2 regions of the Shewanella sp. S1-58-MNA-CIBAN-0166 genome follow, and region 2 is predicted to be linked to the other one. Evidence: riboswitches for the same ligand, from Rfam matches in the RefSeq annotation. Region 2 holds a riboswitch; the other holds the start of a gene.
What was found. Region 2 has a riboswitch for thiamine pyrophosphate ahead of AAEY99_RS11335 (TonB-dependent receptor). Riboswitches for the same ligand answer to the same signal wherever they lie in the genome.

Region 1 (15,821 bases), on a different contig from region 2:
GGCACTGATATTAGCGTTAAGGAGCCATTTACCACTGCGGTTTTCTGTTATTTGATATTCAGCATCTATGCGTGCACCAAACAAGGTCACGTCCACATTTGCAAACTGTAAAATATGACGACGATTACTATCGATGCTTGTGCGATTAAAGCTGCTGACCACATTAGCATCAATATAATTATTGATGTCGCTATACCAAGCTGTTGCACTAAATGCTAAATCATCTTGTACTCGCTTGTAAGCCATACTCAATGTATGTGCAGTTTCTGCACTAAGGTCTGGGTTACCTATGTAGCCGTTTGCATCGCCGTACCAGCCAATCATAGTCGTCGACATGGTGCTTTGGCCCCAACTGTATCGCTCATATAAATTTGGGGCGCGGTTCTTTCGGGCTAAACCAAGTTCTATCACTTCAGTATCACTGAGTTGATAGCGAGCTAGAAGGGTGGCATCGATGTTATTGTCATTGTGCTTTCGATATAGGCTATTAAATTCATCTGCGGCCATGGCATTAACATTGGTCATGCCCATCATACTCATAGTGTTATAAGGTTGAACCTCACCTGTGCTGGTTGATACGTATTCATAACGAACACCTGCAGACAGCCACCAACGAGTATTAAGTGTTTGTTGCCACTCGCCATAAAGTGCAGCACGTTGGCGTTCGCCATCATTGATATTGACGTAGTCATTGGGGCCCATCATGGTAGAACCTTCAATCGCTGGCCATGTATCATCAAGCTGATAAACATAATATTCTTGGCCAATTAATAATGTACTGTCTGAACTGATTGGCAGCAGCCAATGCAGTTGGTAACTGTAATCTTTACCCTTAGTTTCCATTGGCATCATGCCGGTTTTTTCATCGCTAAAGAAACCCATCTCATGCTCGACATTGTGCCAGTTTACTTGGGCAGTGAACTCGCCTTCATTTTCCAGCGTTCGTTGATAGCGCACTAATGCGCCATAACTGTCATTATTCGTCATGTCCATATACTGGTTAGCGAAACCTTGAAAGGGGATATGTTGATGGGTCAATTTGACAGCAATTTGTTGGTTGTCATCTTGCCAAGCAGCAACTAATGCATGATTTTGTGATTGGTATAAGGTGTCTAGTACTTTATCGCCGTGGCCGTCGGTATAGCTGTTAGCGTCTTCAAATGCTCCTTGGTAACTAAAGCTTAATGTTTTATTTGCAACAGTGGCATTTACACCTGCGAGAATGGCGTCATTGGTACTTCGGTAACCACTAGATATGTTACCACTTTGCCATGTCACATTGTCACTCTCGGTAAATACAGGGGTTAAGCTATTGACGTTAATTACGCCAGCAATGTTATCGCCACCGGCGCTCACCGGAGAGACTCCAGCAACCACTTGGGTCGAACTAATGTGATTGGCTGACACATAAGAAAGTGGCGGGTTCATCTGGTTTGCACATGATGAGGTAATATCACTGCCATCAATGAGCACCTTAATGCGATCGCCCATCATGCCATTTAAAATCGGTAATGCCGATACGCCACCTGCTTCAGAAAAGTCTACTCCTTGCTTTTCAAGTAAGCTTTGGGCTGAGCCGAGTAAGTCTTTGTTAGTCGTGTTTTGTCCATGTACTTCAACCCGCTCAATGCCTTCACTATTTTGCTTATCGTACTGCTCAGCCATTACTTGAGGTGTAATAGCAAACATTACAGCCAATGAAATTGATGAGTAAACCCATGGGTAATTTGTATTTGATTTAATGGTTTGGATTGCTTTTTTTACCAACGTCATCACCTTTGTTATTATTTTATCAACCTTTGATGAATATATTTCAAAGGTTTTTATCAGTTTTTTGAAATTATAACCTGCTAATAAATATGATGAATGCGACATAGTGTCGCACCTTGATGAATAGCTGTCTGTGGTGATGAATGAATCATGGAGATATCAATGACACTGCATCAGTTTCTGACATGTGGATTGATAACTTTTGTATGAAATGATTATTTTAGTGCTTGTTATTTAGCGAAAAACTTGCTTATACTGCGTGACATCTTGTCGGAGTGCCATTATGGCTGAGACCGTTTATTCGGGATCCGTTGAACCTGATCAGGCTAGAACCTGCGAAGGAAACAAGCGTAATAATCATGATAGTTGGGAAGATAAATAACGTATTAACAAGACCGTAAATGGACGTTTACCTCCGAGTTTTTTATCGGTTTATATATCCAGTTACGTTATTACTTTAGTATTTTTCTATGTGATTATTGACGTAAGCAATAGTATTTTTTATTGTTTACTGCTGCTATCAACACCTCTCCAGACAAGCAACTCTACTCTTAATATTGAGGTTGCTAATGTCAAATCCAAACCGTCGTCAAACTCGAGCTAACGCTCAACAATTTATTGATACCCTTAAACCGTTACAACATCCTAATTCTGAAAAAGTCTATTTAACGGGTAGTCGAGCTGATATCAACGTCGCTATGCGTCAGGTTAATCAAACTGAAACCGTGATTGGCGGCACCGATGCAAAACCCATTAAACAAGCCAATCCGCCTATTATGGTCTACGACTGCGCGGGTGCTTATTCTGATCCCCTTGCCGATATTAATGTGCGTGAAGGCTTACCTAAAATCCGACAAGCATGGATTGATGAGCGCCAAGATACTGAGCAATTAACCGGTGCAAGTTCAGGCTTTACCCAACAGCGACTAGCCGATGATGGACTCGATCATTTACGCTTTGATGCCCTTGTCGCGCCTAAACGTGCCAAGTCGGGCAAATGCGTGACCCAAATGTATTATGCACGCCAAGGTATTATTACCCCTGAAATGGAATACATTGCCATTCGTGAAAACATGGCTCGTGCTGAAGTAACCGACACCGTATTAACCCAAAAAGCGCCTGGAGAGGCTTTTGGTGCGCATATTGGTCAGCTGATCACACCTGAGTTTGTCCGTGATGAAGTCGCTCGAGGTCGAGCGATTATTCCGTTGAATATTAACCATCCTGAAACCGAACCTATGATTATTGGGCGTAATTTTTTGGTGAAGGTGAATGCCAATATTGGTAATTCAGCGGTGACATCTTCGATTGAAGAAGAAGTTGAAAAACTGGTGTGGTCAACCCGTTGGGGTGCAGATACGGTCATGGACTTGTCGACCGGGCGTTATATTCATGAAACGCGTGAGTGGCTTATCCGTAATTCGCCAGTGCCAATTGGTACCGTGCCGATTTATCAAGCATTAGAAAAGGTTAATGGCGTTGCCGAAGACCTCAGTTGGGCAGTATTTAGAGATACATTGATTGAACAAGCCGAGCAGGGCGTAGATTATTTTACGATTCATGCTGGGGTGTTATTGCGTTATGTACCCATGACCGCTAAACGCCTTACCGGCATTGTGTCACGTGGCGGTTCAATTATGGCTAAGTGGTGTTTAAGCCACCATCAAGAAAGTTTCTTATATGAACATTTTCGTGATATTTGCCAGATTTGCGCCCAATACGATGTGTCATTGTCGTTAGGCGATGGTATGCGCCCCGGTTCAATTGCCGATGCCAATGATGAAGCGCAATTTGCGGAATTAGAAACCTTAGGTGAATTGGTCAAAATTGCATGGGAATATGATGTGCAAACCATCATTGAAGGCCCTGGTCATGTGCCAATGCAATTGATTAAAGTCAATATGGAAAAGCAATTGGCCCTTTGTGACGAAGCACCATTTTATACCTTAGGCCCACAAACAACCGATATTGCGCCGGGCTATGATCACTTCACCTCTGGTATCGGCGCTGCCATGATGGCTTGGTACGGCGTGGCGATGTTGTGTTACGTCACCCCCAAAGAACACTTAGGTTTGCCAAATAAAGAAGATGTAAAACAAGGCTTAATTGCCTACAAGATTGCAGCTCATGCTGCTGATGTCGCTAAAGGTCATCCAGGTGCGCAAGTACGTGATAATGCGTTATCAAAAGCCCGCTTTGAATTCCGTTGGGAAGATCAATATAACCTAGGTCTTGATCCTGATACCGCTCGTGCTTACCACGACGAATCGTTACCACAAGAATCGGCAAAAGTGGCTCACTTTTGTTCAATGTGTGGACCTAAATTCTGTTCGATGAAAATAACCCACGAAGTGCGTGAATATGCCGCGAATCTTGAACAAGCTGAAGCACTTAAGATTGAAGTATCTTCCGCTAGTGCTTATCAAGCTCAACATACGGCTCAAGCCATAAATCCGGCGGAAGCGATGGCACAAAAGTCGGCAGAGTTCAAAGCGTCGGGATCGGCGCTTTATCATGACGTCAAATCTGTCGCACAAGTTGATACTGACTTAACGGTTGAGGTGGAATAATCGCCATGAATTCATCGACATTTGTCAGTGAATCCATAACGCAAACCCCACCCATTGTCTGGACCATAGCGGGTTCTGACAGTGGTGGTGGTGCAGGGATTCAAGCTGATTTATTAACTTTGCAAGACTTGTCGTGTCACGGGTGTAGCGTAATAACCACATTAACCGCACAAAACTCAGTTAGTGTGAGTCTTGTTGAAACCGTTTCTGAATCCATGTTGTTGGCTCAGTTCAACAGTTTACTCGTGGATTTGCCGCCAGTGGCGATTAAAATTGGCCTGTTGGCATCCCAAGCACAGGTGGACATATTAGCTGGCTGTTTAGCTCAAATGCGTGCTACTCAGATGATGGTACCTTTTGTGGTGCTTGATCCTGTCATGGTCGCCAGTAGTGGTGCGCACTTTAATCCTATCGATCTCGATTTTAGTCCTCTCATTGGCTTAATTGATTTACTAACGCCTAATCAGCACGAATTGAAACGTTTATGTTCTCAGTATGCGTTAGCGCAATATTGTGATGTCGATAACAAGGTTGCTCAGCAACAGCAAATGATCTGCGATGCCAAATTGTTATCCGATACATTTAAATGCAATGTGCTCGCTAAAGGCGGTGATGCTCAGTGGCAGCAACAATATGCAATAGATGTATATGTGAGTAAAAACGTTAAAGGTGCCAGTATTACACACAGTAATGCGGTGTTTATGCTAAGTAGCCAGCGGATAGCAACCACCAATAATCATGGCAGTGGTTGCACATTATCATCTGCAATAGCGTGTTTTATTGCCCATGAGTTCGTTATTCATGATGCTATTGTGCTGGCAAAAGCCTACGTCAATAAGGGACTCACTTTAGGCGTAAGCCTTGGTCAAGGACCTGGTGTCTTAGCCCGTACTGGTTGGCCTGATGATTTAGGAATGATGCCATCAATCAAGTTGGTATCTTCTGAGCATCTCGCTGATGATTCGTGCAAGCAAGCTGCACCGAATGGTTTTAAATCGCTGCATCAATCCTTGGGGATTTATCCTGTTGTAGCTGATATCGATATGCTTAAAAAATTGTTAAAAGCGGGCTGTAAGACGGTTCAATATCGTGCCAAGTTAGCTATTAATATCGATACTGATGACAGCCATGTATTACAAGGATTAACACTCGAAGCCAATATCATTGAGGCCATCAAACTCGGTCGCGAATATCATGCTCAGTTGTTTATTAATGATCATTGGCCACTGGCGATTAAACACGGTGCGTTTGGGGTTCATTTAGGCCAAGAAGATATGGCAACTGCAGATTTAAGCGCGATAGCGGCAACAGGAATGGCGTTAGGGTTATCGAGTCACAGTTATTTTGAAGCCTTATTAGCCCACCAATGTTCGCCTTCATATATTGCTCTTGGGCATATTTTTGCTACCACGACCAAGCAAATGCCTTCCGCGCCTCAAGGGCTCAGTAAACTTAAACGTTATGCCAGTTTATTTGCGCGCCATTATCCTACCGTTGCTATTGGCGGGATAGATCTCAGTAATTTGGCGTTTATTGCTGCTACAGGCGTTGGTGATGCTGCCGTTGTAAGAGCGGTGACTACTGCTGACGATCCGGCGAAGGCTTATCGAACGTTGCATCATAAATGGTTGCAGCTTACCCGACCTTTACCTAAAGCTAATTTATCTCAGGAGGGCGTATGAGTACTTTATCTGATCGAGATTATATTCAGTATTCGCGCACCATGTTACTGAGCGACATGGGAGAAGCAGGGCAGCTTGCCATTATGAATAGCGCTGTAGTGATCATTGGTGTTGGAGGCTTAGGGCATTTAGTGGCGCATTATCTAGCTGCCGCGGGTGTTCAGAAAATACTGTTAATTGATCATGATGTGGTTGAACTATCCAATCTACCAAGGCAACTCCTGTTCAGGGCCGCTGATATTGGCAAAGCCAAAGTCAGCATTGCAAAAAATGTGCTTAGTAGCGCTTACCCTGAAATCACCATCGATGTGCTAGCACAACGAGTTACATCAGCGCATTTTAATCAGCTTGTTAAACGATTTACCGTAAAACCTGTGGTGTTTGATTGCACTGATAATGTGAGTGCGAGGCAACTGATAAACCAAATGTGTGTACAGCATCAGTTAACCTTGGTTAGTGGTGCTATCAGTGCATATCAGGGGCAATTATTTTGTATCGATTTTTCCCACACACATTCGCATTCATACAGCGGTTGCTATTGTTGTTTATATCCACTTGATACCCCCATTATGCAAAATTGTACTCAAACTGGAGTGCTAGGGCCTGCTGTGGGTATTATCGCCAGTATGCAAGCGCTGGTGGGCCTTCAGCACATCTGCAATACCTTTACCCAATACGGTGTTCTACATCGATTTAATGGTAAGGATTTACGCTGGCAGCATGCCCAAATGAGTCAAGACCCACAATGTGAAGTATGTCATCAATATCCATTAACTGATCATCAGGAGCGGTCTAATGTCACAAACTGATCCCCTCGAGCTAATAACCCTGCACCTTAATGGTGTCGAGCAACATGTTCGGGCCAATTTGAATTTGGCTGAACTACTTATACTCAGCGATTTACCCACTCAAGGAGTGGCTATCGTGGTCAACGATACTGTTGTGCCTCGAAGTCGTTGGATGCATATAGTGTGTCAAGCCGATGACAATATCACCGTCTTTTCTGCCGTTGCTGGAGGTTAATGATGTTAACGATAGCCGATCATCAATTTTCGTCTCGGTTACTCACCGGAACAGGAAAATTTTCAGATCACAATACAATGTTACAAGCGATAGCAAGTTCTGGGTCGCAGTTAGTCACCTTAGCGATGAAGCGGATTGATTTGACTCGCGGCCATGACAATTTACTCGGTCCTTTGCAAAGTATGGGGGTTAAATTATTACCCAATACCGCTGGTGCGCGTAATGCCAAAGAAGCCATTTTTGCTGCTGAACTCGCTTATGAAATGTTGGGCACTAAATGGATTAAACTTGAAATTCATCCCGATCCCAAATACCTCATGCCCGATCCAATTGAAACATTGATTGCGGCTCAATATTTATGCGAACAAGGCTATATTGTTATGCCTTATGTGCATGCCGATCCAGTATTGTGTCGTCGCTTAGAAGAAGTTGGTTGCGCTGCGGTTATGCCACTCGGCAGCCCAATAGGCAGCAATCAAGGCTTAGCGACGGAAATATTCTTAAGCATTATTATCGAACAGGCTAATATTCCGGTAATAGTAGATGCCGGCATTGGCGCACCTTCACAAGCTTGTAGAGCTATGGAAATGGGCGCAGCAGCAGTATTGGTAAATACCGCGATTGCAAGTAGTGCCAATCCCCAACAAATGGCTAAATGTTTTGCTGATGCAGTTGCAACAGGAAGACAAGCATATCTTGCTGGATTAGGGGCAGTGAACAACCATGCTAACGCGACCAGTCCTTTGACCGGATTCTTGTCAGAACCATCAATCAATTCGCTTGCAAAGTCAGTGAATGGTAAGGGGGGATAGCATGACGTATTCAAGTGTATTTTCGCAATTAGCCCCCGATGCGTTATCGATGAAGCTGTATTCTACTACCGCCAAAGACGTTGAGCGGGCTTTGAAAAATCCAAGCGGTAATCTTGATAGCTTGTTGGCATTATTATCTCCTGCCGCAATGCCATACATTGAGCCAATGGCCCAACAAGCTGCTAAGCTGACTCGGCAGCGATTTGGTGCCAATATTGGTCTTTTCTTACCCTTATATTTATCAAACTTATGCGCCAACGAGTGCGATTATTGTGGCTTTAGTATGAGTAATAAGGTCAAGCGTAAAACCCTTAACAGAGATGAACTCGAAGCCGAAATGGCGATTATTAAACAACGAGGCTTTGATTCGATATTATTAGTGTCTGGTGAGCATGAAACTAAAGTTGGAATGGGGTATTTTGAGTCGGTGTTACCACTCGTTAACACGGCTTTTAATTATGTAGCAATGGAAGTTCAGCCATTGGAAACTGAACAGTATCAGCGTCTTGGGAAATTTGGCGTTGATGCCGTTATGGTATATCAAGAAACCTATCGTCCACATACTTACGCTCAACATCATACACGCGGTAAAAAACAAGATTTTATCTATCGTTTAGATACCCCAGACAGAGTGGCTCAAGCCGGAATCGATAAAATTGGCCTAGGAGTATTACTTGGGTTAGATGATTGGCGCTTAGATGCATTACTGATGGGCTTTCATCTAGATTACTTAGAGAAAACCTATTGGCGTAGTCGCTACAGTATTTCATTACCTCGTTTACGTCCATGCACTGGCGGCATTACACCGAAAGTTGAATTGACGGATGCAGGATTAGTGCAAATGATCTGTGCATTTAGGTTGTTCAATCCTCAACTTGAAATCAGTTTATCAACTCGTGAGTTGCCGTCGTTGAGGGATAATTTACTCCCTTTAGGCATTACCCACATGAGTGCTGGAAGCTCTACTCAACCAGGTGGTTATATGTCGCCAGACAGCCAACTTGATCAATTTGAAATCAGTGATAACCGCTCTGTTGAACAGGTTATTTCACAAATTAAATTACGAGGGATGAATCCAGTATGGAAAGATTGGGAGATGGGTTGGGTTAACGGCTAACTTTTGTTTGAAAACTGTACATATTAGTCGGTTTAGGCCATAATAAATCGACTTTTTTAAAATCAGGAGCAGTATTATGCAAGTTCAATCAGCCTATGCGTCAGGTATGCAGGGATTGCAAAGTGCTCAACAAGGTTTAGCGCAAGCAACAACATCTGTTGCGATGCCAGATCAACAAAAACCGGCTGTGTCTAATTCACCAAGCCAAGATACTGTGACCTTAAGTTCTCGTGCTGTTGGGCAAACTGACACCACATCAGCTTTAGTGTCTGCGACTGAATCATCCAACCAAGCTCAAGCATCTGCTAAAGTGATTGAAGTAGCTTCTGAGACTGTTGGCAGTTTGATTGATATTGAAGTGTAATCATGAATGCGGCGATGGTTTCTGCAAACACTGGGTCAGTTAATAATACTGCCCAACTTAACCACCGCAATTCATTGTCCACGCCGCAAGCTCAACCACATACACAAGCAATCAATAGTGCTCAAACAACAAATAGCATTCAAGTCAGTAACCCTCGATCTGCCCCCACTATTGCTGTAGACATTCAATCTGGAAATATCCAGTCAGGTTCAGTTAAAAACAGCTCGCTCAAATCCAGTTCATTTCAAACTACGGTCTCATCAACAGCGGCGTTTAAGGTACCGATAGACCTTAAACCCACTATAAGCACAGATACTCAGCATAACTCTACATCTAGCTTAACTGCGAGCAATGAAACCAAGTCTCAAAAAATTATAGTTGCTGATACATTCAATAGTTACAGCTTAAAAAGTGGTCCACTTAATCTTACTGGAGTATTAAATCGTTCACCTACTCCAATCCAGGCAACTGATACCGTTGCTGGGACATTTGTGAGTACCGATACACCAGCCGCAACGAGTCATGGTGGAGCCGTTAATGCTCAACAGCCAGTAGTTAATATGTTTACTCAGCCATCTGATACTTCAGCTGCAGCAATAAATAGTACGGACCAAAATTCAACAGTGGATGATCCGTCAGTCAATGCAGAATCTCAAACATCAAACCGTCAAGCTGAAACAGCAGCTCAACAAGTTGAGCAACAGGTAAAAGACAAACAACAACAAATTGAACAAGCTGAAATTAAACAAATTGATCAACTGGCACAACGAGATACCGAAGTTAAAACCCACGAACAAGCCCACGCAGCAGTGGGAGGCAGTTTGGCACAAAGCCCGAGTTATCAATATGAAAAAGGCCCCGATGGACGTCGCTATGCGGTGGATGGTGAGGTCAATATCGATGTGTCTACTGTTGATGGTGATGCGCAAGCAACGTTAAGTAAAATGCAGAAAGTGTATGCCGCTGCGATGGCGCCAGTACAGCCGTCAATGGCTGATATTCGTGTGGCGGCGCAAGCATTACAAAACATGAATGAAGCAAAGAAAGAGTTAATAACAAGTAATTCAGATGCTTTGTCATCAACAACAACGAATACTTCCATATCTCAAAACAGTCAAACTTTAACCAATGATCCTCTTAATGCTGATGATTCAAACATGAGTTTATTGTCTCCAAATCGTTCATTATCAGCAGAACAGCGTCATTCTACTATGGCAAACGACACTGCAGCCGTTGACGATTCAACTAGTCAGTCTCTACCTTCCCCAGAACGTTATTCACAACAGCATCAATCCATCGAAATCTACGTGTAGTTTTTTTTCGATGTCTCTGCAGTATGCATTCAACACCAACTAAATTCGATAATTTAGCGATGGTAAATTATCTGAACTCGATATTAACGACTTAATCAGAACTTGGCTGAACGCATCCTAGTATCGCAAGCCAAATCATAATGCCCTATGTATATTTTGCCAAATGAGCTAATTTATATGGATGCTAAGATGTTTAATTGAAAGTGCAGGGAACAATGATTTTCAGCGATTTGTGCAAGATAAGGATTCACGAGCATGACAAAAATCATGTGTTATGTAGAAGCTGACTTGAATAAGTCGCCATATTGATTAAATATCTACAACACCAAATCTAAGTAAATTTTTTTATACTGATAATCAGCCATTAAAAGGTAAGTTATGCTGTTTTAAAATTAAGCTTTCTAATAACTTACAAGCAGGGCCTTGCTGATCGCGATTAGGGACAACCAGATTCAATATTGCTTTTCGATTATTACCTCCACGCAAATGAAGACGGATGAGTTGTTTATTTTGCAATTCTTGCTGCACAACAAAGTTCGGGATCCAACAAAAGCCAATGTTACGAGCTAAAATCGATTTTGCCTCATGAAAGTTTGATACCGTCCAACGTTGTTCCGCTTTAAGCCAACCAATATCATTGGTTGCATTTATTCCCGTATCTTTAATCACAATTTGTAAATGCTGGGCTAACTGCTTGTCATCATCAATGCGTTCTAATTGCGCAAGCGGATGGTCTGGATGACACACAAGTTCAAAATTTAATTCACATAATGGCTCTGCAATATGGCCTTTGGGTGGTGTAGCGCAAATAGCAATGTCGACTTCATTATTAAGCACAAGTTCATGAGTACCAGTGATCACCGAGTCGATAATCGTTACCCTTGTACCACGACTTTGAGGTAAAAATTCGTCTAGAGCTGCCACTAGAGTGTCCATCGGATAAATGATTTCTCTGGCAATGGTAAGGTTAGGTTCCCAACCTTGTCCTAAATTTGAGGCTAATTGTTCTAGCTCTTCAACCGATTGAGTTAAATGACGAGAACGACGTAATAACACTTCTCCTTGCTCGGTTAAATAGGCTTTGCGGCCTTTTACTTCGAGTAAGTTAATCCCCAGTTGATGCTGCAACTTGGCCACCGCATGGTTTAGTGACGATTGGCTCTTGTTGAGCTTTTCTGCAGCCTGAGCATAGCCTCCAAAATCAACGACAGCTTGGACAATTCGCCATTGTTCTAAGGTTGATTTAGCTCGGCTCATTAAGTGTTCTCTTTATTGTTGAGTAAAAATGACGGAAAATCATAGCTTTGTTTGAAATAAAAAAGGCAAATGCACTGCATTTGCCTCAAACGTATCACTGCTAATATTTAGTGTGATTTAGCATCGTTCATAGACGCTTTAGGCTTAACAAGTTTTGGTAAGTATTTCTTGGTACTAGAAATATTATTTAAATATGGTCCTTTATGTAACGTTTCAGGCCAATCTAATAACATCATTGCTAATACGTTTCTGTGTTCACCAGAAGATAATTCAACTTTGCCATGTGGTGAGGGGATCATCATCGTTTTAGGATCGTAAGCCGCAATCACATGCTTTTTCACTTTCTCTACAACTGGGTTATCGCCGTTACCAGTAATTAAGAAACTAATACCCACTTCAGTAATAATATCTTCAGTAGTATCGGTTAAAATGCGATCAATATTGTTTTCAAAGTAATCTAAAATCCACTGATACTCTTTTGGATCGACTGGATGTTGATAATACTCGCTAGCTGAAAAAATAAAGTGAGTCATACCATAAACTTTGTTTTTATATTGGCCTTTTTTGAGCTTATCATCATTACTATCTGGATAGGTTTTAATGAAGGCTTGTTTGTAAGCTTGGTAATAGTCGCCAACACCGATTTGCTTGGCCCAATATACATAGTTGATTAACTGCGCGGCCCAAGCTTTGATCATTTTTGGATCAGTGAAAGCGTGTTCTAAATTAGCACTTTTCAGGGTTTTTATCATTAAATCATGACAAGGTCCGGTAAAGCCAAACTCATCGACTCGACTGGCATAGCGCAATAGCACATCGGTATATAACATAAAGTTAGGGTAAGGAGCGATGGCTTCCTTACGGGCGGTAGCCCGTGGGCCAGAGCCTAATTTATCCGCTTCAATTTTTGATTCACTTTTAATAAAACCGGGTTTATCCAGATTACAAGAATAGTATGCTTGGCGTTCTGCAATGGTGAGCAAATCGATTAATGAACCGTTAGCGTATTTTGCTTCCCCAGTCATACGGAATTGACGTATAGCATAATGGCCTTGTACACGAGGCGGTAATGAATAAAGATTGGTTTCTAAATTGGTTTTAATGCCTTGATAAACTTGGTCAGCCGTTAACTTATGTGGTGTTTTTTCAACGGACTCTTTTGCGAACGCCACACTACTAAACAACGTAGCTGATAATAGTAAGTACGAGAGTGTTTTACTCTTGCGTAGTTCCAGCATGTTTAAATCTCCTGATAAGTGAATGTGGGTCTATTGGTGGGCCAATAAGCTGCTCAAGTTGATCGTCTAAAGTTAAATGTGTTTCGTTTACAACCAATAAATTAAATATCGCGCGAGTCGATATATTGGCCGGTGTGTCAGCAATGATTAATTGAGTCAATGCGGTTTGCCATAAAGGAAGGTAATGATTAATTCCTTCATTAGCAATAGCTTGATAACTATATATTGCGTCCGTTGCATTTGGCCATGGTAGGCCAAAGCTTTGCTCAAAAGCCACTGATAGTGGTTGATTATGACTTAACCAAATATCCTGCTGTGTACCTTTGAAATTACCTTTATATTGATAAAAAGCCAGTGAAACCTTTGTCCTAAATACCCATAATTGCTGTTGATATTGTGCTGCTAATTGGTGTCTTTTAGGCAATTGGGATAAGTTCAGCTGTTGTGTAATGTAGTGTGCTAACCACTGTGTTGCAATCGCATGGGCATCAGTGTTTTGTGTTCTATTGGTAATAAAATAAAACTGCCCACCTTGAGCCAAGGATACTATTGCTTGGCTTAATCTGTTAATTAATTTTTGTTGTTGTTTCACATGGATTAATTGCGATGGAAAACTTAGCGAATATTGGCCAAATTGATGACCGACAACAGTTTGTTTTATCAATTGACCATCTATATTTAATGGATTGTGCTGCTTATCTTGTGGGTAGGTGAAAATTTCACCCAGTAATCGCTGTTGGTGCCAAACGCGTATGAGGTGTGCCTCACTTAAGCTGCTATGTTGACTGTCTGCAAGCGATGTCGTTTTATTTATTTTAGGATCGTCTATTTTATCATCGTCTATTGCGATCAGTTCAAACTTGAGATCTAAAGCTTTAAGGCTTTCGAATATTTGCTGTAAAAATGCATCCGTAGTAATCGATTTTATAGCCGATGAATTACTTACCCGACTAAGGGCATGGGCAATATTCCATGGCGCGATACCAAGATTACTTGTTTGGCTGGCTAAGAATTGCTCTAACAACGGCGGGGTTAGCCCATGAGATGAGAGTTGTGCCTGTGCGGTATTATCATAGTCTTGAAGAATTGCGTGCTGCAGTTGTAATTGATGGATCAATGCAAGCGCTGGAGCTTGTTTGTCTTTTGCGCGAATTTGATAGGCAAGCCAAACCTGTTTTCTACAGTGTTCATTGGGTTGTGTAATTAAATATTTAGCAATACGAATATCAATATTAGTATTGCTGCTCTCTGAACTAAATTCATTGGATATTACACAGTCTTGCTGATTAAATTGCATGCTGAAGAGTCGTTGAGACAATGCTTGATTATTGCTTGCCTGGGCGCTGTGCAGTTTTGACTTTTCGATTAGCTCCCACTGTGATTGTCTTATGGCGACTAAGCGTTGTCCTAATTGATCATAAGGCGGTCGAAGCTGTAACAACTGATCAATTAAGCGTTGGGTATTGGCTGCTGTAGCTAACGCATAAAGTTCATCGGCAAGGTGTAATTGGCACCATAATAAGCCTTGCCTATTTAGGCTGTCGTTGGCGAAAGGGCGGTAATATTGAATTCTGTCGTTGATATTATTTAACGCAATTGTGCGCTTTTCAAATTCAACAGCTTGTTGTTCAACAGACTGAAAAGAAACAAGCTTGTCTTGTCCTAAATCAGGTTGATATTGTAAGCACTGTTCGACGAACAGTGCTAAGGGATTAGCCACAGCGCTTGCTGTGGCTAAAAGATTAAAAAATAGGGTTGCTACAAAAATGCTTTTTAGCATAAGCCACGCGTTCCTCAACTGACATTGTTGAGCTTTTCATCGCTTCTACATGCTTAAGTCGAGGTAAAATCCCTCTACCATTGGCAATTTGAATGGTTAGACCAGGACGGGCATTCAATTCAAGTAACAGTGGGCCTTTGTTTTTATCTAACACCATGTCAGTACCTAAATACCCGAGCTCACACATTTCATAGGCACTTGATGCTGTGTGGAGTAAGGTTTCCCAATGAGGAACTTTGATGTTCGACAGTGGAAAGTGAGTATCAGGATGCTTATCAACGGGTAAGTCAAATTGCACAGCATGCAAACTGTGTCCGGTAGCGATATCTAAGCCAACACCTACAGCGCCTTGGTGTAAGTTAGCTTTACCATCTGATGCTGCAGTTGATAAACGTAACATTCCCATCACAGGAAAGCCTTTAAACACAATTAAGCGGATGTCTGGGACACCCTCATAACTTAAGCCTTCAAAGACTGGGTCAAATTCAATTAACCCTTCAACAATTGCGACATCAGGCTTACCGCCGAGAGAGAATAAACCACTTAAAATATTAGATACATGGCGATAAATTTCGCTATGAGTCACTTCGTGGCCATTGGGCTTGTAATAACAGCCATTACTCACTCTGGTGATCACCATAATGCCTTTACCGCCAGAACCTTTTGCTGGCTTTATCACAAAACCGCTACGGTCGAGGACCATAGCTGGAATTTCTTGGATTTTATGTTGTTCATGAACAACCCCAATTAAATCGGGAACGGCTATGCCATTAGCAAGCGCAAGTTGCTTAGTAATTAGTTTGTCATCAACGCGTTTATAAAACTTACGCTGATTATAACGACCAATATAGCTAATATTGCGCCTGTTCATGTTGAGTACACCGCTACGGCTCAA
Region 2 (15,821 bases):
TCAGAAAAAATCACCCCATCAAAACCTAATTGTTGACGTAAAATAGTTTGTAGCCAGTAAGATGAAAAGCCAGCGGGATTAGGATCAATATTTGAATAAACCACATGTGCTGGCATCACACCTTGTAGCTGCTGAGAACCTATCAAGAGCTTAAATGGCTGCATATCAAAAGCTTCCACCTGCTCTTTAGTCCTTGGATCAACTGGCATGGCAATATGTGAATCGGCAGCAACACTGCCATGACCAGGAAAATGTTTTCCTACCGCAGCCATACCGGCCTCATTCATGCCAATGATAAACTGCTGAGCTAATGCACTGACTTCATCAGGATTTGCACTAAAACTGCGCTTTCCAATCACTTCACTTATACCATTTACGTCTAAAACAGGCGCAAAACTTAAATCAATATCACACGCTAACAGCTCAACTGCCATTAAAAAGCCACACTCTTTCGCCCATTGTTTAGCTAATGTTAAATCGCCTTTAGCGGCAGGTAAAATATCACCCATGGCAGGAATTAAACTAAAACCTTCACGAAAACGTTGAACTCGGCCACCTTCATGATCGACCGCAATTAATAATTCAGGGCGAATACTGCGAACACTTTTAACCAATTCAATTAATTGACTTTTATTTTCACAGTTGCGACTAAACAATATAATACCACCCACTTGCGGATGCTGTAATTGCTCAGTTTCTGTTGCAGATACAGTTAAACCTGCAAGATCCATCATTAAATAGCTCAAATCTTTCCCTTATCTATATAGCTGACAATCATGCCAGGTTAATCCAGTCACATTATGCATCAAGTATAAGGCTGGCTAATGTGAGAATAATGCATCAAAAAATCTAATGAACTGTCATTGATTAATGTGTGGGATACTCTACCAAGAATAAGAGATAAACCGCCAACATTACTTTTGACGATTATACTCACTTATAACGAAAACAATAAACGACTCAGCAAGGGTTAAACAACATGATTAGCGTATTTGACATGTTCAAAATTGGTATCGGTCCTTCTAGCTCACATACAGTGGGTCCTATGAAGGCAGGTAAAATTTTTATACAGCATGTCGCTGATAATAATTTATTAGCGAATACCGATGAGTTACAAGCAGAATTATTTGGATCTTTAGGCCAAACAGGTAAAGGTCACGGCACAGGAAAAGCGGTCATTTTAGGCCTGATGGGTGAAGATCCAGAAACCGTAGATACCGATGGGATTGATGCCATTTTAGACATTGTGTCTACGACTCAAAAACTTACCTTAGCAGACGGACGTCAGGTGAAATTTACTCGCGAAGAAGGGGTAACCTACCACAGACGTAAAACCTTACCTGCACATGCTAATGCCATGACCTTATATGCATTGTCTAAAGGCGAATGCATATATCAGCGTACCTATTATTCAGTTGGCGGCGGGTTTATTCTTGATGAAGATGAAATCACTCAACGTAATGCGTCTCCAGCAACGCCAATAGAACAAGCACCTTACGACTTTAATAGTGCATTGCAATTGCTGCAATTGTGCTGCGACAACGGCTTAAGTATTTCATCATTAATGATGGCCAATGAACTTAGCATTGCCAGTGAAGATGATATCAAGCAAGGTTTGTGGAAAATTTGGCAAACCATGAAAAACTGCGTTGAACGTGGTTATCACAAAGAAGGCATATTGCCAGGCGGTTTAAAATTACGCCGACGTGCGCCAGCACTCTACCGTCGTCTAAAAGCGGAAGGGCGAAATAACACTGACCCATTGACCGCTATGGACTGGGTCGATTTATTTGCTTTATCGGTTAACGAGCAAAATGCCGCAGGCGACCGCGTTGTTACAGCGCCAACAAACGGCGCAGCAGGGATTATCCCATCAGTATTGTGTTACTACGATATGTTTGTGCAAGAAGTCGATATCGATGTGTGCAGCCGCTATCTGTTAACCGCTGCTGCCATTGGTATTTTGTACAAGAAAAATGCCTCGATTTCTGGCGCTGAAGTGGGTTGCCAAGGTGAAGTGGGCGTAGCCTGTTCAATGGCAGCCGGTGCGTTAACTGAAATCATGGGCGGAACCGTGGAACAGGTTGAGAACGCCGCTGAAATTGGCATGGAACATAACTTAGGTTTAACCTGCGATCCAGTTGGCGGCCTAGTCCAAGTACCTTGTATTGAACGTAATGCTATGGGTGCTGTAAAAGCGATTAATGCTTCACGCATGGCACTTCGCGGTGACGGTAATCACAAAGTGTCACTGGATAAAGTCATTAAAACGATGATGGAAACCGGTAAAGACATGCGCAGTAAATACAAAGAAACAGCAAAAGGCGGTCTTGCGGTGAATATCGTCGAGTGTTAATTCACGTATTCATTTAATCTGCTCAATTCGACATGCCTGTTAGCGAACCTAACAGGCATTTTTGTATGCCTTAAATGGCGAGTTAACCTGTTAATGATTCATCGTGAAATCAATTAACCGAACAACCTATTTTCCCTTGTACCATAACCAGATAACCAGACAACAAGATGGTAGAAAATGCATACGAATATGCCCGAAGCAAGACAGACCTTTGCCCTTAGTGAGCTGGTGCGAGGTCAACATAAGCTTTGGTTCCCCAAAGTGGAACGGTCGAAAGGCTGTGTTTGAAGCTTCCCGATGTTTCTTTGGTAGAGTAAGAGACATACATTAACGTTTGATTTTCAGCATCGAATATTCTTCTGATTTTCATGGTTTTGAAAAATATACTTTTTGATTTTTTAAACACAACTTCACCAGATTTACTTTTATCTATTTGTGCAATCATATCGGTGGTGATTTCCCCTGTTTGTCTGCAAGAAATAGAACTATCACTTGGATCTGAAAAACTAAGATTTTCTTCTATTGAGGCGATGTGACAAGTGACACCTGTTACGATGTCATCCTTTAAAATGTTTAATTTTATGTCTTGTGTCGTAAACATCCCAAGTGATACATCACCGACTTCATTGTCAGAACAAGCCGTAAGAAGTGCCGTTAACCCTAGCACTATTAGCATTTTTTTCATCGGTAACACCTTTTAATATTATGAGTTTATATCATCAAAATAGGTTGTTATAAAAAATTGAGATGTTCTGTCATTAAAGGTAAACCATTATGGCTATGCCTTTAATGACAAATAAGTCCACACTGACGCGCGGCCACCGCAGGCCATAATAATAACTAACATTGTCATCATTATGGTGAGCACGATAATCAAATTAATTAATCATATTGGTGGCAGACAAAGCAAGCTTGTTGATCATTCTACTATTAGCACAATGATCAACCTTTAGCATAACCATCAGCCTTTAACATAACCATCAGCCTTCGCGAGCTAAGTGCAATGAATTTTAGTTAAATGCACTTTGAGCACAACGGGTTAAACCTGCTGTTACCGAACCGAAATGGTCACCCACCACCACTTTGGCATTGGGGTAAACACTAGCAATTTTATTGTATATAGCTGGGCTTCGGGCCGTACCGCCTGTTACATATACAATATCAGGACTGGTTGGCATATCGCAATCTTGTTGCTCCGCTTTGGCGATAGCCGTTTGCATCGCTTGTTTCATTAATGCTTCAACTTTCGCTAAGGGATCATTAATGGCTTGCTCAAACTGTGCTGCTGTTAATGGGACTAACAGCCCCTTTTCAATAAAATCTAACGAACATAGAATGGTATCATTGTCTGACAAACTGATTTTCGCTGCTTCAGCTTGGCGTACCACTTGATAACTCATTTGATTCTTTTGTACTTTTTGTAAACGAACTAATAGTTCAGGCTGCTGTGCTTCTTTGATTAGCTGCTCAACTAACTTACGAGAAGGTAAACTAACAAAGTCACGTTGGGCACTAATATCATTGACGGCCACCGCGTTCCAAAAAGGTGTTCTTGGCATAGGTTTACCGTTAATCATTAACGTGTCTGCACCAAAGCTTGGCATCAATCCAGTCATCGCTAACGCGATATCTAAATCGTTACCACCAATCCGTTGACCTGAATGGCCAAAGCAGTCTGGGCTGCGGTCTTGTTGCTTAATGTAGGACGGCCCCATCTTTACCACTGAACAATCTGTCGTACCACCGCCAACATCGACCACTAACACGGTATTGTCATCGCTAAGGTTTGATTCAAAATCCATACCTGCAGCTAAAGGTTCAAATAAAAACCTCACATCAGTAAAGCCTGAACGAGTAGCCGCCAGGCGTAAAATGGTTTCAGCTTGTTGATTACTGTCTTGGCCACCTATGCCTTGAAAATTAACCGGCCGACCTATCACCGCATGGCTCGCTGCGCTAAGCGATTTTGCGTTTAACGCTTTATCGGCTAGTGTTTTAACATGCTGCATCATCAAGGTGACAATGTCTTCAAATAAGGCTATTTGTTCAACACGTAATCCGTTGGCACCTAAAAAAGACTTTGGAGAACGGACATAGAAACCTTCTTCAGGCATGTCTAAATAAGCATCTATCGCAGCTTGGCCAACAAATACGGCTTGTTCATTCGGCGACAGATCAAGCTCATGACGCATTTGTTTTGCACGCATTAACTGAGAACTGCGCAGATGAGAATACTCTGCTTTTAAGTGTTCTGGTAATCCTTGGTATACCGCCTCGGCAATAAGCTCGCGATCCATTGCGTACAACGTTGAAGGCATAAAATCCGAATGAGTTGATAATGGTAATAACGATACCGCATCATCAATCATTACCCCAATCGCACAGTTGGCACTGCCGTAATCAAATCCAACAAACATTGACTTACCTTCTGTCATCTAATCGAAAAAAGCGCTCAAAATAACACACTTATGACACTTGCTAAACCCTTTATCACTGTTTTATCTCCCGCTTGGGTAAAGCGAGTCCCTTATCTTAAAAGGCAACGCTGTATATGGCGTTTAAAATGATAAAAATCTAACTAACCTGAAATAGGGTAACTGTTAATACTGTGCCCATAACAAAAAAGCCCAATCTTATGTAGATTGGGCTTTCGTTTTAGCAAAGGTATTCATTAGCCTTTGTTATTCATTTTTTCTTGTGCTTTACGCTGAGCTTCTTTTTGTTGGCGACGAGCATCAATCACTTGCTTTACATCGCTACCAATATGCGCTTCACCGCGTTGCTTGGCTAATTGTACTTGACGCTCACGCTCAATAAACCGCTGACGTTGTTCTTCAGGCACCTTATCAATGCAATGTGGACAGCTGACTCCTTGAACATAGGCTTCAGTTTGTTTTTCTGCTTCAGTAATTGGCATACGACAAGCATTACACTGATCGTATTGACCTTTTTCTAAGCTGTGATTTACCGCTACGCGGTTATCAAACACAAAGCATTCACCTTCCCATAAGCTTTGCTCTTGCTCGACTTCTTCAAGATATTTTAATATGCCGCCTTCAAGATGATATACCTCATCAAAGCCCTGCTCTTTCAAATATGCAGTAGATTTTTCACAGCGAATACCACCGGTACAAAACATCGCCACTTTTTTGTGTTTAGCCGGATCTAAATTTTGCTTCACATATTCAGGAAACTCACGGAAAGTCTCGGTTACTGGATTAACAGCATTTTTAAAAGTACCAATCTTCACTTCGTAATCATTACGGGTATCAACCAACACCACATCTGGATCTGAAATAAGTGCATTCCAGTCTTTAGGTTTCACATAGGTCCCGACGACTTTACGAGGATCAATACCTTCAATACCCATAGTCACAATTTCTTTTTTCAGCTTCACTTTGGTGCGATAAAACGGCATTTCAGCGTCAAAAGATAGCTTAGTCACGATATTATCTAAACCAGGTTGAGTGCCCAACCAGGCCAATAAAATATCAATCGCTGATGAGGTTCCTGCAACAGTGCCATTAATGCCTTCTTGAGCAAGCAACAAAGTGCCTTTGATTTCGTTTTGTTCCATGACACTCAGCAATGGCTGACGAACTGCCTCAAAATGCGGTAATGCCACGAATTTATATAACGCGCACACAGCGACTTGGGCTTGAGATGCAGCTGTTATAGCTTTTTGAATAGGTTCTTGTTTAGGCTCTTGTTTAGACGCTTGTTTAGGTTGTTGCATAAAAATGAGGTCTCCGCTGGCTGGAACTTAATTTCCAGTGCATATTACTGTGCATATAAATAAGGTCTGCACACTGTGCACAGACTCAAAAAAACGGCCGAAAGTATACCTAAATCACAGTCAAAAAAATACTAAAACCAGCAGATGTACTTTTTTACAATGTTGGTAGCGGTTAATTTTGGGTTTTCAGCCAAGAAACGTTACTCTATTAGCAAGACATCATTTTATAGACACCTAATGAATTCTGCCATTTTGTACACCTTTCGTCGTTGCCCTTATGCTATGCGAGCACGTATTAGTCTTCATTTGAGCCAACTGAATCCGTTAGTGCGTGAAATAGAGCTTAAGAATAAACCCGCAGAGCTGATCGCCATTTCGGCCAAAGGCACAGTGCCGGTTTTAGAGTTTACTAACGGCCAAGTGATCAGTGAAAGTCTAGATATTATGCGCTTTGTATTAACTGAACACCCAGCGCCAGAAAACCATTACTTAACCACAGAAGAGTATCAAGTCCTGCAATACTGGTTAGATAAATCAATGACTGAATCGCTCATTAATGCCAATGATAATCAATTTAAACCATGGTTAGATAAATATAAGTATGCCGACAGGTTCCCTGAATACAGTCAACTTTGGTATCGACAACAGGCAGAGCAGTTTATTCAGTTGTTGGAAAGGCAGTTGCTGCAACACAACTATTTGTGTACCGACAGCCCAACACTAGCTGATTTTGCTATTTTTCCGTTTATTCGACAGTTTGCTAATGTTGAACCTTCGTGGTTTAACACCATGCCATACCCTAAAGTTAACGCTTGGTTAACCACATTAATCAATAGCCCGCTATTTAACGTGACCATGTGCAAATATCCATTGTGGTTACCACAAAAAACTATGATTGACCTCAAACATTCAGTACGTAATGATGGACAAGTAATACCTTTGTGCAAAAATTAAAAAATTATGAATATTTAATGGTTTACGGGCTATTAATCGGATAATTTTTAACGTAAATTAAAGGTGTTAGCAGTGAATAGCTGTTTAAGAACATGGATTTCTATTATTTTTACTGCAGATTTTAATTTTAAGCTTACACTTAGATAAGTCATTGCTGGAACGCAAAGGAACATGACATGAATAATATGGATATTACGTTAGTATTAATGCTCATTGCATTACTGATTTTACATATTCACTTTTGCTATCGAGCCTATACCTCGAAAGCACATATCAAACATGGTCAACGTGTAGTGTGGTCTATGCTGAGTTTGTTAATGGGACCATTAGGCTATTATGTCTATCAAAACATGATCCCACTCGAGTTCTACGAATAGATTTGTTTTAGAGCTTTGCTTTGAAGTTCAGTGAATAAAGTCTGATTGTTTCTTAACACATTATTGAACAAGAGCTTGTTAACCCCCTTCTCGTCGTCCCGGTAATGCTTTTGAGCCGAGATCTTGGTGTTTGTTTTGCTTTGTACTTATGGCCTGCGGCCACCAACGTCGTGGCCCATTGGTCATACCCCAACCTTGCAATGCTTACAAATATCGCGCAAATTGCTGGCCACTTTTAAGCGGTTTAGTGGGAGCGAGCACTGCTGAGGTGCCAACATATAAAAAGCCAACAATTTGATCGTCTGCTGCTAATCCTAATGCGTTATTCACATTAGCATCAAAAGCAAAATCGCCTGTACGCCATACCGCACCTAGCCCAATCGCAAATGCCGCCTGCTGCATTGCCATCGTGGCGCAACCCGCTGCTATATGCTGTTCTAAAACGGGTACTTTATCATGCGTTTGTGTTTTGGCGACGACCGTAATCACCATAGGCGCACGATAAGGCATGTTAGCTACTTTAGTCAGAAAAGTATCATCTGCACCACTTTTTTTAGCCGCATCAACAAAAATATCTGCCAACTTAGCTAAGCCATCATCTACCGCAATAATAAATTCCCAAGGCGTTAATGCACCGTGGTCTGGTACTCTTGCTGCTGCATCAAGCAAAAAAGTGAGTTGTTCGGCATTTGGTGCTGGGGCAACTAGGCGAGGCGTCGATTGGCGAGTCAATAACAGTTGTTTGGCGTCCAAGATACAATCCTTTTGAGTAAATTATGCTGCCGATATTAGCAAAAATCCCACGTATTAGGTGGGATTTTTTAGGGTTGTTCTATGTAACCTAAACTCGAAATAACAAACGCCTCTCAAACAGCCCTTTTTTATACTGAGATCAGGTGATGTAAACAAGGTTACTTTAACAACCGGCGTCCTATAAAGTAATCAACGCTGGTGTAACGGCCGCCACCAATCACAAATAATGCCAATAACATAATTAGATACGTCATCGCGAATTCAATACCATTATTTAAAATAACAAAATTACCTGAACTGGTTAGCCATTCATAATTACCATGCTCTTGTAAAATAGCTTTCGCCGCAGAAAGCTTTTCCGCTGAAGCTAACACTTGCTCATTCGCCAACCACGAACTTGGGTCGGCAATAGCCAACCAACCATTGGGTAAATGCACCGCAAAAACAGCAACTAGCATTGTGACCATCATTGGCAATGCCACGATTCGAGTGGCTAAACCGATCAACAGTAAAAAACCACCGAACAATTCAGTGCCTGCAGCTAACGCAGTCATGACTTCTGGCATAGGTAAACCCAATCCCCAGTCAGGATTGCCGAACCATGCTGCGGTGTCTTCAAAATGTGACAATTTGTTGTATCCTGCCTGCATTAGCACTGGCGCAAGATAAAGCCTTAGCAGTAAGGCGGCTAAGCCTTCTGTATGTTTAATCACATTTAAAAATTGTTGATAAAATCCACTTAGTGTCTGCATAAATAATCCTAGCTGAAATCGTTGTTGTAGTAATAGACCCGCTGAAGATTAAAATTATTTCAGCTTTGGAGACTAACGGATAAAAATAGATATTATCTGTCTAAGTGTAATTCAGTTAAATCTTCTACTAATTCAGCTAATTTTTTATCAAAGTGCTTACGTTGTTTTTGACTAAATGTTTGATTAAGCGTAATCAACATTGAGCCAAACTTACGGGTATTTCCGGTAACATTATCGCGATAAACCTCTGATTTCAGTTCATCTGGCGAGATCATTAATAATTTCATTTGTTGGGTAAAATAATCAGTTTGCTGACGGCGTTTCAGTGCTTGTTCAAATTGACTTAGCCATTCATGGCGATACTCAAGCCACATGTCTAACGTGGCTAAACGCTGCGTATTAGCTTGATGAATAATGTTTTTTTGTTCATCTGTAGCATCGCCAGTCCATTCAGATAATTGCTTGGCGATTCTTTTATCGGAGTCTTTTATCAATTCAGCTTGATCTTTGCCGGCGTATTCTTCGATTAATTCTTGTTGTTCTTTTTTTAGCTGCGCCAGTATCTGATCAACTTGTCCATCAGATAAGCTCGCCATAATAGGTAACAGATCAGGCATAACAAAATCGAAAATTCGGGACCAATGTGCCTTCGCCATTGACACTTGGTTAAGCCATAGCTCTGGGGTCATTGTTTGTTGATTAGTCAATGTCGATAATAAAGACAGTTGATCACGATAACGCGGTAATTCTTGTTGGCGATGCCAGACTAAAAACGATTCAATAATAATATCAAATTTATCTTGCTGTTCTGAGGTTAACTCTACGTACTCTTCAACTTCCCACTCTATCGCCCAATCCAGAAAGAAATAGCTTACTTTGGTTGAGCAGCCGACAAAAAATAAGCTACTTAACAGTAGGATAATCAATTTTTTAGACACAGATAATTCCTTTATCAAAATTTATATCAAATCCAGTAATGATGTGATCAATCAGAGTCACTCAGATTTTTCAGTTTGAGACGCATTGTTGAAAGAATGGTTGTTCCCTTATGAAACAATGCAACAAAAATAGAAAGTCTGAATGACTCCCGCAGGACGGGTTTCAGAACCTTCTATGCTGCTTAATATGATTTTGACGTAGAAAAACTATGTCTATAATCTTATTACTTGTCTAGTAGGCGCTGAATGACCAGATATTTATTAGAACTGGTATTACTTCACTTATACTTTATCAGAAGCTTGTACTTTATCAGAGCATATTAGCAAGTGATTAATGTAAAATACTTTGTAAAGTATTGTAAGTATTGTGTAGATTTTTGCGGTTCTTTGGCTGCCATTAATAACGCCCACATTGCCGAGAATAACCAAAAACAATTTATTGCGGCGGGTAATGCCGCTTTGGCCGCAGACACATCGGTGAGGCTAGCAACCTGACAATATTGCATAATCACGTTATCGATTAATTGGTTAGCTTGCATCGTTGATAGTTGATGACTAGCCACGACGCTGGCTAAATCGAACAACGGATGGCTCGCCACAGCATATTCATAGTCTATACAAAGCAGTTGCTGAGGGGCACTGCCGCTAAGCAGTAAATTGTGTGGAGTTAAATCTCTATGACAAAAAGTCGGCAGCAACACACAGGCTTCTAACTGCGATAACCAATGTCGAACAAGCCCATTTAAGCGTAACAATTGCTGCCTCGCATCATGCCATTGTGGATCTTTTTGCGACCCCGTTAATGAATCTAATTGGTATGCATATTGTTGCCATTGCTCACTAACGGTAATGCTTTTCTCCGGCACCGGCAACACACTGAGTTTACAAAATAATGCACTAAGTAAAGGAACGGCATCCACAGCCGAAATGGATTGATTTGTCGATTGCCCAAGCGATAAGTGACTGCGCATTGAGGCAAATATCGACCAGTCTGTCTCTGGTTGATCAATAAACTCACTCAGATACACTTGCTTATCATCACTGACCCAAATCAATGCAGGTGCAATGTTAGCCACAATTGCAGCTTGCCAACATTCAACTTCAAGCGCTCTATCGCACCAATTACTGTGAGGCTGATTTACTCGTAAGACCTTATCGCCATCTTCACAAGATAACTTAATATTAACATTACTGATCCCTGTGTTAAGAAAAGACACCGCAGTACATTGCGTAGCAAGCTGCTGAAATAATGTGGTTGGCATGGCTTTGTTGATTATATTAAGCACATCGATAGGTAGAGATAACAACGGCTGGGACATCAAATATTTACTCTAATAAAATGATATTATGGTTGGTTATGCACCAACCACCTCTTGACTCGTATTGTGTTGCGTTATTATATGATGACGATATTTCTTACGCCACATCATGTATCCGCCAACTGCCATTGCGACGTATAAAACAAACAAACCCGATGTCAGCATTAAGCCTTTTTGGAAGTAAAGGTAAATAGACACAAAATCAATGACGACCCAATAGAGCCAATTTTCCAGCACTTTTTTCGCTACTAGATAGGTTGTAACGATAGCAAAACAAGTGGTTGCCGCATCGATATAGGGAAATGCGGCCGACGTGTAATGAGCCATTAAATATCCCACCAGCATAGACACTAATGATGTCGCGCCGATAAGCCGAGCGTGAGTACTCCAAGACCAACTGGTAATATTAAGGTGATTGGTTTCTATGTTGTGCTGAGTACCATTATGCAGCTCAGAATTGTGCAAATTGCTTTGCTGAGAAGGTGGCACGTGCAACCACAGCCAATAACCATATACCGCCATCCCCATATAATAAATATTAAGGACTGACTCCATCAATAACGATACATTCCAAAATAGTACAGTGTAAATGGCGGTACTAATAAATGCTGCCGACCAACACCAGATATTAGTCCGCATAGCAAGAATTAAGTAAGCAAGCGCTAGCATAACGGCAACAGCCTCCCAAAACGTCATTAATGACGCTTCACTAAAGGCTTGTTGTAGCGTTATAAATAGATCATTCATTGTGGTTATTCGCTATGAGCTAGGTTGAGCTCACCACCGATAAATTTACACACAAAAACAGCTTTGCCCCACTTTTGATGTGCGGCTTGCATTTCAACGGCTAGCATCGACATTACATCAGCATACTCGCCACAGACTTGGGTTGCCATCGCGTTAGTCACTCGTTGAATATTGTCATAACTATCCACTCTGCCGATAAACCATTGGATAGGATCGAGATAGTTTTCATTGAACGGATACATACTGATTTCTGCAGTTAACTTCATTTCTATTCCTTAATAAAAACCGCTGCAACAAAGGCTACAGCGATTTTGTGTCATTACATAAATTGAACTTCTAATGTCACACCAATTTGGCGCGGATCACCGTAACGAATATATTGTTTATCGACCCAATCTTGATCTGGTTCGTTGCCAAAGTAAAAGCCTCGCACACCATATTGTTCATCAAACAAATTGCGGCCCCATAAATATGCCGACCATGTTGGCGTTTCATAGCCTAAACGGGCGTTATAAATGGTATAGGCTTCTGACTGAGATTCATTGCTGTCAGAATAATAAAACTGGCTTTTACCACTGGCATTCACGTTTGCAAACCAACCAGAATCAGCAACATAAGTCATACCAGCACTGTAAGTAAATTTAGGTGAATGCGCTAAGTCGCGCCCAGATAAATCGACGGTAGAACCGTATTTGTCACTGTATTGATATTGGCCATATTCAGTTTCCAACCAACCGAAACTACCGTAGAACTCAATATTTTCTGTTAAATACCATTTTGCATCGAGTTCCGCGCCATAGTTACTTGAACTGCCAGCATTTTCGGTAAATAGAATAAAACGCTGCGGGCTATCTGGGTCTTGTAAAGAGGCGGCAACTTGTTGGTCTTGGCGGTCCATATAAAATAGCGCCAAGGTAGAATCCACTTCTCCATCAAACCAGCTCGATTTTAAGCCAACTTCATAGTTATATAAAATCTCAGTGTCGAACTGTTTCTTGTCAGACAATTCAGCAGGCAGTGTCATATTAAAACCACCCGCCTTATAACCGCGGGCGACACGAGCATAAGCATTGTGATTAGGATTAATGGCTTTTGACAACGCAATATGGCCGCCCCACATATCTTCTGATGGGGCAAAGTCATCTTTATTGCTGTCACTATAATCACTATCGCGGCGCTCGAAACGCAACCCAGTCGACAATAAGTAATCATCACCTAAATGGCTGTCTAATTGACCAAATATGGCATAGTTTGTCGCCTCATAGTTTGACTGCAACACTTCATCTGGCCAGGTGTTGTATTCCGAGTATAAGTCGTTATCTTCTTTCAAATTCATCGCGTATACACCCAATAACCAGTCGGTACTACCGGCGAAGATGCGTCCTGCATCTTTGGATGATAAACGGAACTCTTGGGTAAAGGTTTTACGATCGCCCTTTTTGTCCCAGGTGTAATCATAAACACACGGCTCAGTACCTGAGGCCGCTCCTGCGTCGTCATACACAGTACATGCTTTACTCGCCCAATAATCCGAATTGGCCCAATCACCATCATATCCATTATGATGATCAGTTTGCGCAAATGATGTTAATGATGTGAAGTCAAATGCTTGCATACCCGTGTATATGAACTTAACCCCTGCTCCAGTCGTTTTTTGTGTATCAACACCGGGTTGGTCAGTTAAGGTATTACTGCGATTATTATCTAATGTCCACACATCGTAACCATTATCAAAATTGGCATGCAATAAGGTTAAATCAACTTGAAGATCGTCAGTAGCGTACCAACGGAACTTAGCCCTAGCCGTTAACTCATCACGTTCATTGGTATCATCACGGTTAAGATAAAGGTTGTCACGGTAACCATTTTGATTGTGCTGTTCTAGTGATACACGGTAGAGCAATTTACCTGAGTCATTGAGTGGACCAGAGCTAAAACCAGAAAGAGTACGAAGATTGTCATCACCTAAACTGACTTTTGCGCCATGTTCAAATGATTCGGTAGGGTCATTACTTTTTAAGTAAATTAATCCAGCTAGTGCATTAGCACCATATTGAGTACCTTGTGGACCGCGCAAGACTTCAACTTGCTGCATGTCGTACATACTCGACACCATGCCAAGGCCTGATAGGTCGATGTCGTCGACCACAAAGCCAACCGATGAGTTAGGTGCACCTTGATATTGTTCTTGTTCGCCGACACCACGAATTTGGAAGTATTTAGGACGAGAACTGCCACCAGACCAGTTAAAGTTGGCAATAGAATTGAGCACATCTTCAAAATGTTGCGCCCCTTCGTCTTCTAATTGCTGGGCATCAATAACCGTCACGCTTGACGGCATTTTATCAAGGCTGATATTACTAAAATCAGCATTAACAACAATCACTTCCATTTTTTCATATTCGGGAGTGACATTTTCAACATCGGCCGTTTTAGCCATAACCACAGGCGAGCTTAATGCCACCATTACCGCTAAGGCAATAGGTGTTTGGTGTAACCTAGTAGAGTTTTTCGTAAACATAGGACCTCAAATAGTGATTTTGAGATCCGGCAAGAGTAGCGAATAAGAGGTGCACATAAATAGTGTGGCCCATTCCTACGCCGGTATAAGCCGGATCAGGTTCTAAGGGTTCGTCATACAGACATCTCAGTTCAGGTTTTACTGAACACCCCTTGGCGATCACGATTATAAACTAACTTCACCATGAATACACGAGCAGCGATACAATTTGATAACGCAAAAATATAATTGATTAACTTTATATTAAATATCAGTAATCATGTCTCTTCAAGTTCTCTGTAGCGTGGCTTAATTTGAGAAAGCTTCGCGCACATAAATCTCAAATCGAATAGCTTGTGTATTGGGCGCTACCGCACCCACTTGCAACTGCTGTTTACCATGTAATTTAACCGACTTCCAACTGCTTGCTTCATCCTCAACTGTAAATCCGCTAGCATCGTACCAAGTGAATTTATATTGTAGACGTAGGTCAGTGCTCGATTTGCTTTGAATTAGCGCCGATGCTTTGATTAAGTCAGCAACCATGACAGATGAAATATCCACAACATTGACATCACTGGCAAAAGAGCTGCTATCGACTCTAACCTGCCCGCTTGAGTCTACCGAAATACCTGCCGTGTTATGCGCACAGGCGCTAAGCAACAATGCTAATGCGAACACAAATATTGACGTTATTTTCATGCTATCTCCTTATTTGCTGTTAATGTAAAGCGTTGACTTAATCTATCAAAAAATGTGCTCTGGCAGTGGCTATCAATTGTTTACGGTTGGTTTGCCAACAGTTCATACTGACGTTAGCCACACGGCGGCCTTGGCGAGTAATTTTACATTCTGCAAAGGTATCTTGATGTAAACCTGCGCGTAAATAGTCAATTGAGAAATCAACAATTTTAGGTACTTTCTTGGCTTGCATAAATACCATTAATTGCACAATTGCCGACATTTCCATAAACCCAGCAATCACTCCGCCATGTATTGCAGGTAAAATCGGATTACCAATGTTGTCATCTTTAGCCGGCAGTCTAAATACCATTTCATCACCAAAACGGGCCACTGACATGCCAATAAATTGTGAGTAAGGTACTTTCTCAAGTAGGTAACTATAATCATTCAGTTCAATGGCACGTTTAACCACATCTTGAACATCTAAACCCTTTTGTGTCTCTATTTGGGTTGGCTCACTCATGATTTCGCCCCCGGTAAATTCCCCATTAACACTTGACGAAACTCTTCGCCGACCATTTCTGGACTAATTCGCATAAAAGAACCCACCGCGTGAGCGATAGGTTCATCAATACTGTCTTGATATGCTATCGCACGGGTAAAAGCAACGCTTGACGATAAACGATAGCATTCAGCAAAGGCATA

Region 1: another riboswitch for thiamine pyrophosphate. It lies ahead of thiC (phosphomethylpyrimidine synthase ThiC); the one in region 2 lies ahead of AAEY99_RS11335 (TonB-dependent receptor).

Annotation. Positions count from the first base shown of each region.
Region 1 is NZ_JBEOPN010000040.1:719-16,539, forward strand. It holds gene AAEY99_RS18870 (TonB-dependent receptor plug domain-containing protein) at 1-1,773, opposite strand, end outside; TPP riboswitch at 2,032-2,131, shown strand; gene thiC (phosphomethylpyrimidine synthase ThiC) at 2,340-4,340, shown strand; gene AAEY99_RS18880 (bifunctional hydroxymethylpyrimidine kinase/phosphomethylpyrimidine kinase) at 4,346-6,022, shown strand; gene AAEY99_RS18885 (HesA/MoeB/ThiF family protein) at 6,019-6,831, shown strand; gene thiS (sulfur carrier protein ThiS) at 6,818-7,045, shown strand; gene AAEY99_RS18895 (thiazole synthase) at 7,048-7,857, shown strand; gene thiH (2-iminoacetate synthase ThiH) at 7,859-8,974, shown strand; gene AAEY99_RS18905 (chemotaxis protein) at 9,051-9,338, shown strand; gene AAEY99_RS18910 (putative metalloprotease CJM1_0395 family protein) at 9,341-10,651, shown strand; gene AAEY99_RS18915 (LysR family transcriptional regulator) at 11,009-11,908, opposite strand; gene AAEY99_RS18920 (DUF3541 domain-containing protein) at 12,016-13,146, opposite strand; gene AAEY99_RS18925 (hypothetical protein) at 13,124-14,926, opposite strand; gene AAEY99_RS18930 (alpha-L-glutamate ligase-like protein) at 14,889-15,821, opposite strand, start outside.
Region 2 is NZ_JBEOPN010000016.1:16,980-32,800, forward strand. It holds gene nagZ (beta-N-acetylhexosaminidase) at 1-746, opposite strand, end outside; gene AAEY99_RS11275 (L-serine ammonia-lyase) at 980-2,356, shown strand; gene AAEY99_RS11280 (CreA family protein) at 2,574-3,041, opposite strand; gene yegD (molecular chaperone) at 3,367-4,773, opposite strand; gene trhO (oxygen-dependent tRNA uridine(34) hydroxylase TrhO) at 5,028-6,092, opposite strand; gene AAEY99_RS11295 (glutathione S-transferase) at 6,330-7,046, shown strand; gene AAEY99_RS11300 (hypothetical protein) at 7,223-7,423, shown strand; gene AAEY99_RS11305 (NAD(P)H nitroreductase) at 7,628-8,176, opposite strand; gene AAEY99_RS11310 (HvfX family Cu-binding RiPP maturation protein) at 8,335-8,928, opposite strand; gene AAEY99_RS11315 (DUF6279 family lipoprotein) at 9,021-9,866, opposite strand; gene AAEY99_RS11320 (phosphotransferase) at 10,187-11,185, opposite strand; gene pnuC (nicotinamide riboside transporter PnuC) at 11,222-11,932, opposite strand; gene AAEY99_RS11330 (hypothetical protein) at 11,938-12,198, opposite strand; gene AAEY99_RS11335 (TonB-dependent receptor) at 12,252-14,453, opposite strand; TPP riboswitch at 14,509-14,616, opposite strand; gene AAEY99_RS11340 (YcfL family putative periplasmic lipoprotein) at 14,742-15,134, opposite strand; gene AAEY99_RS11345 (PaaI family thioesterase) at 15,172-15,639, opposite strand; gene AAEY99_RS11350 (PaaI family thioesterase) at 15,636-15,821, opposite strand, start outside.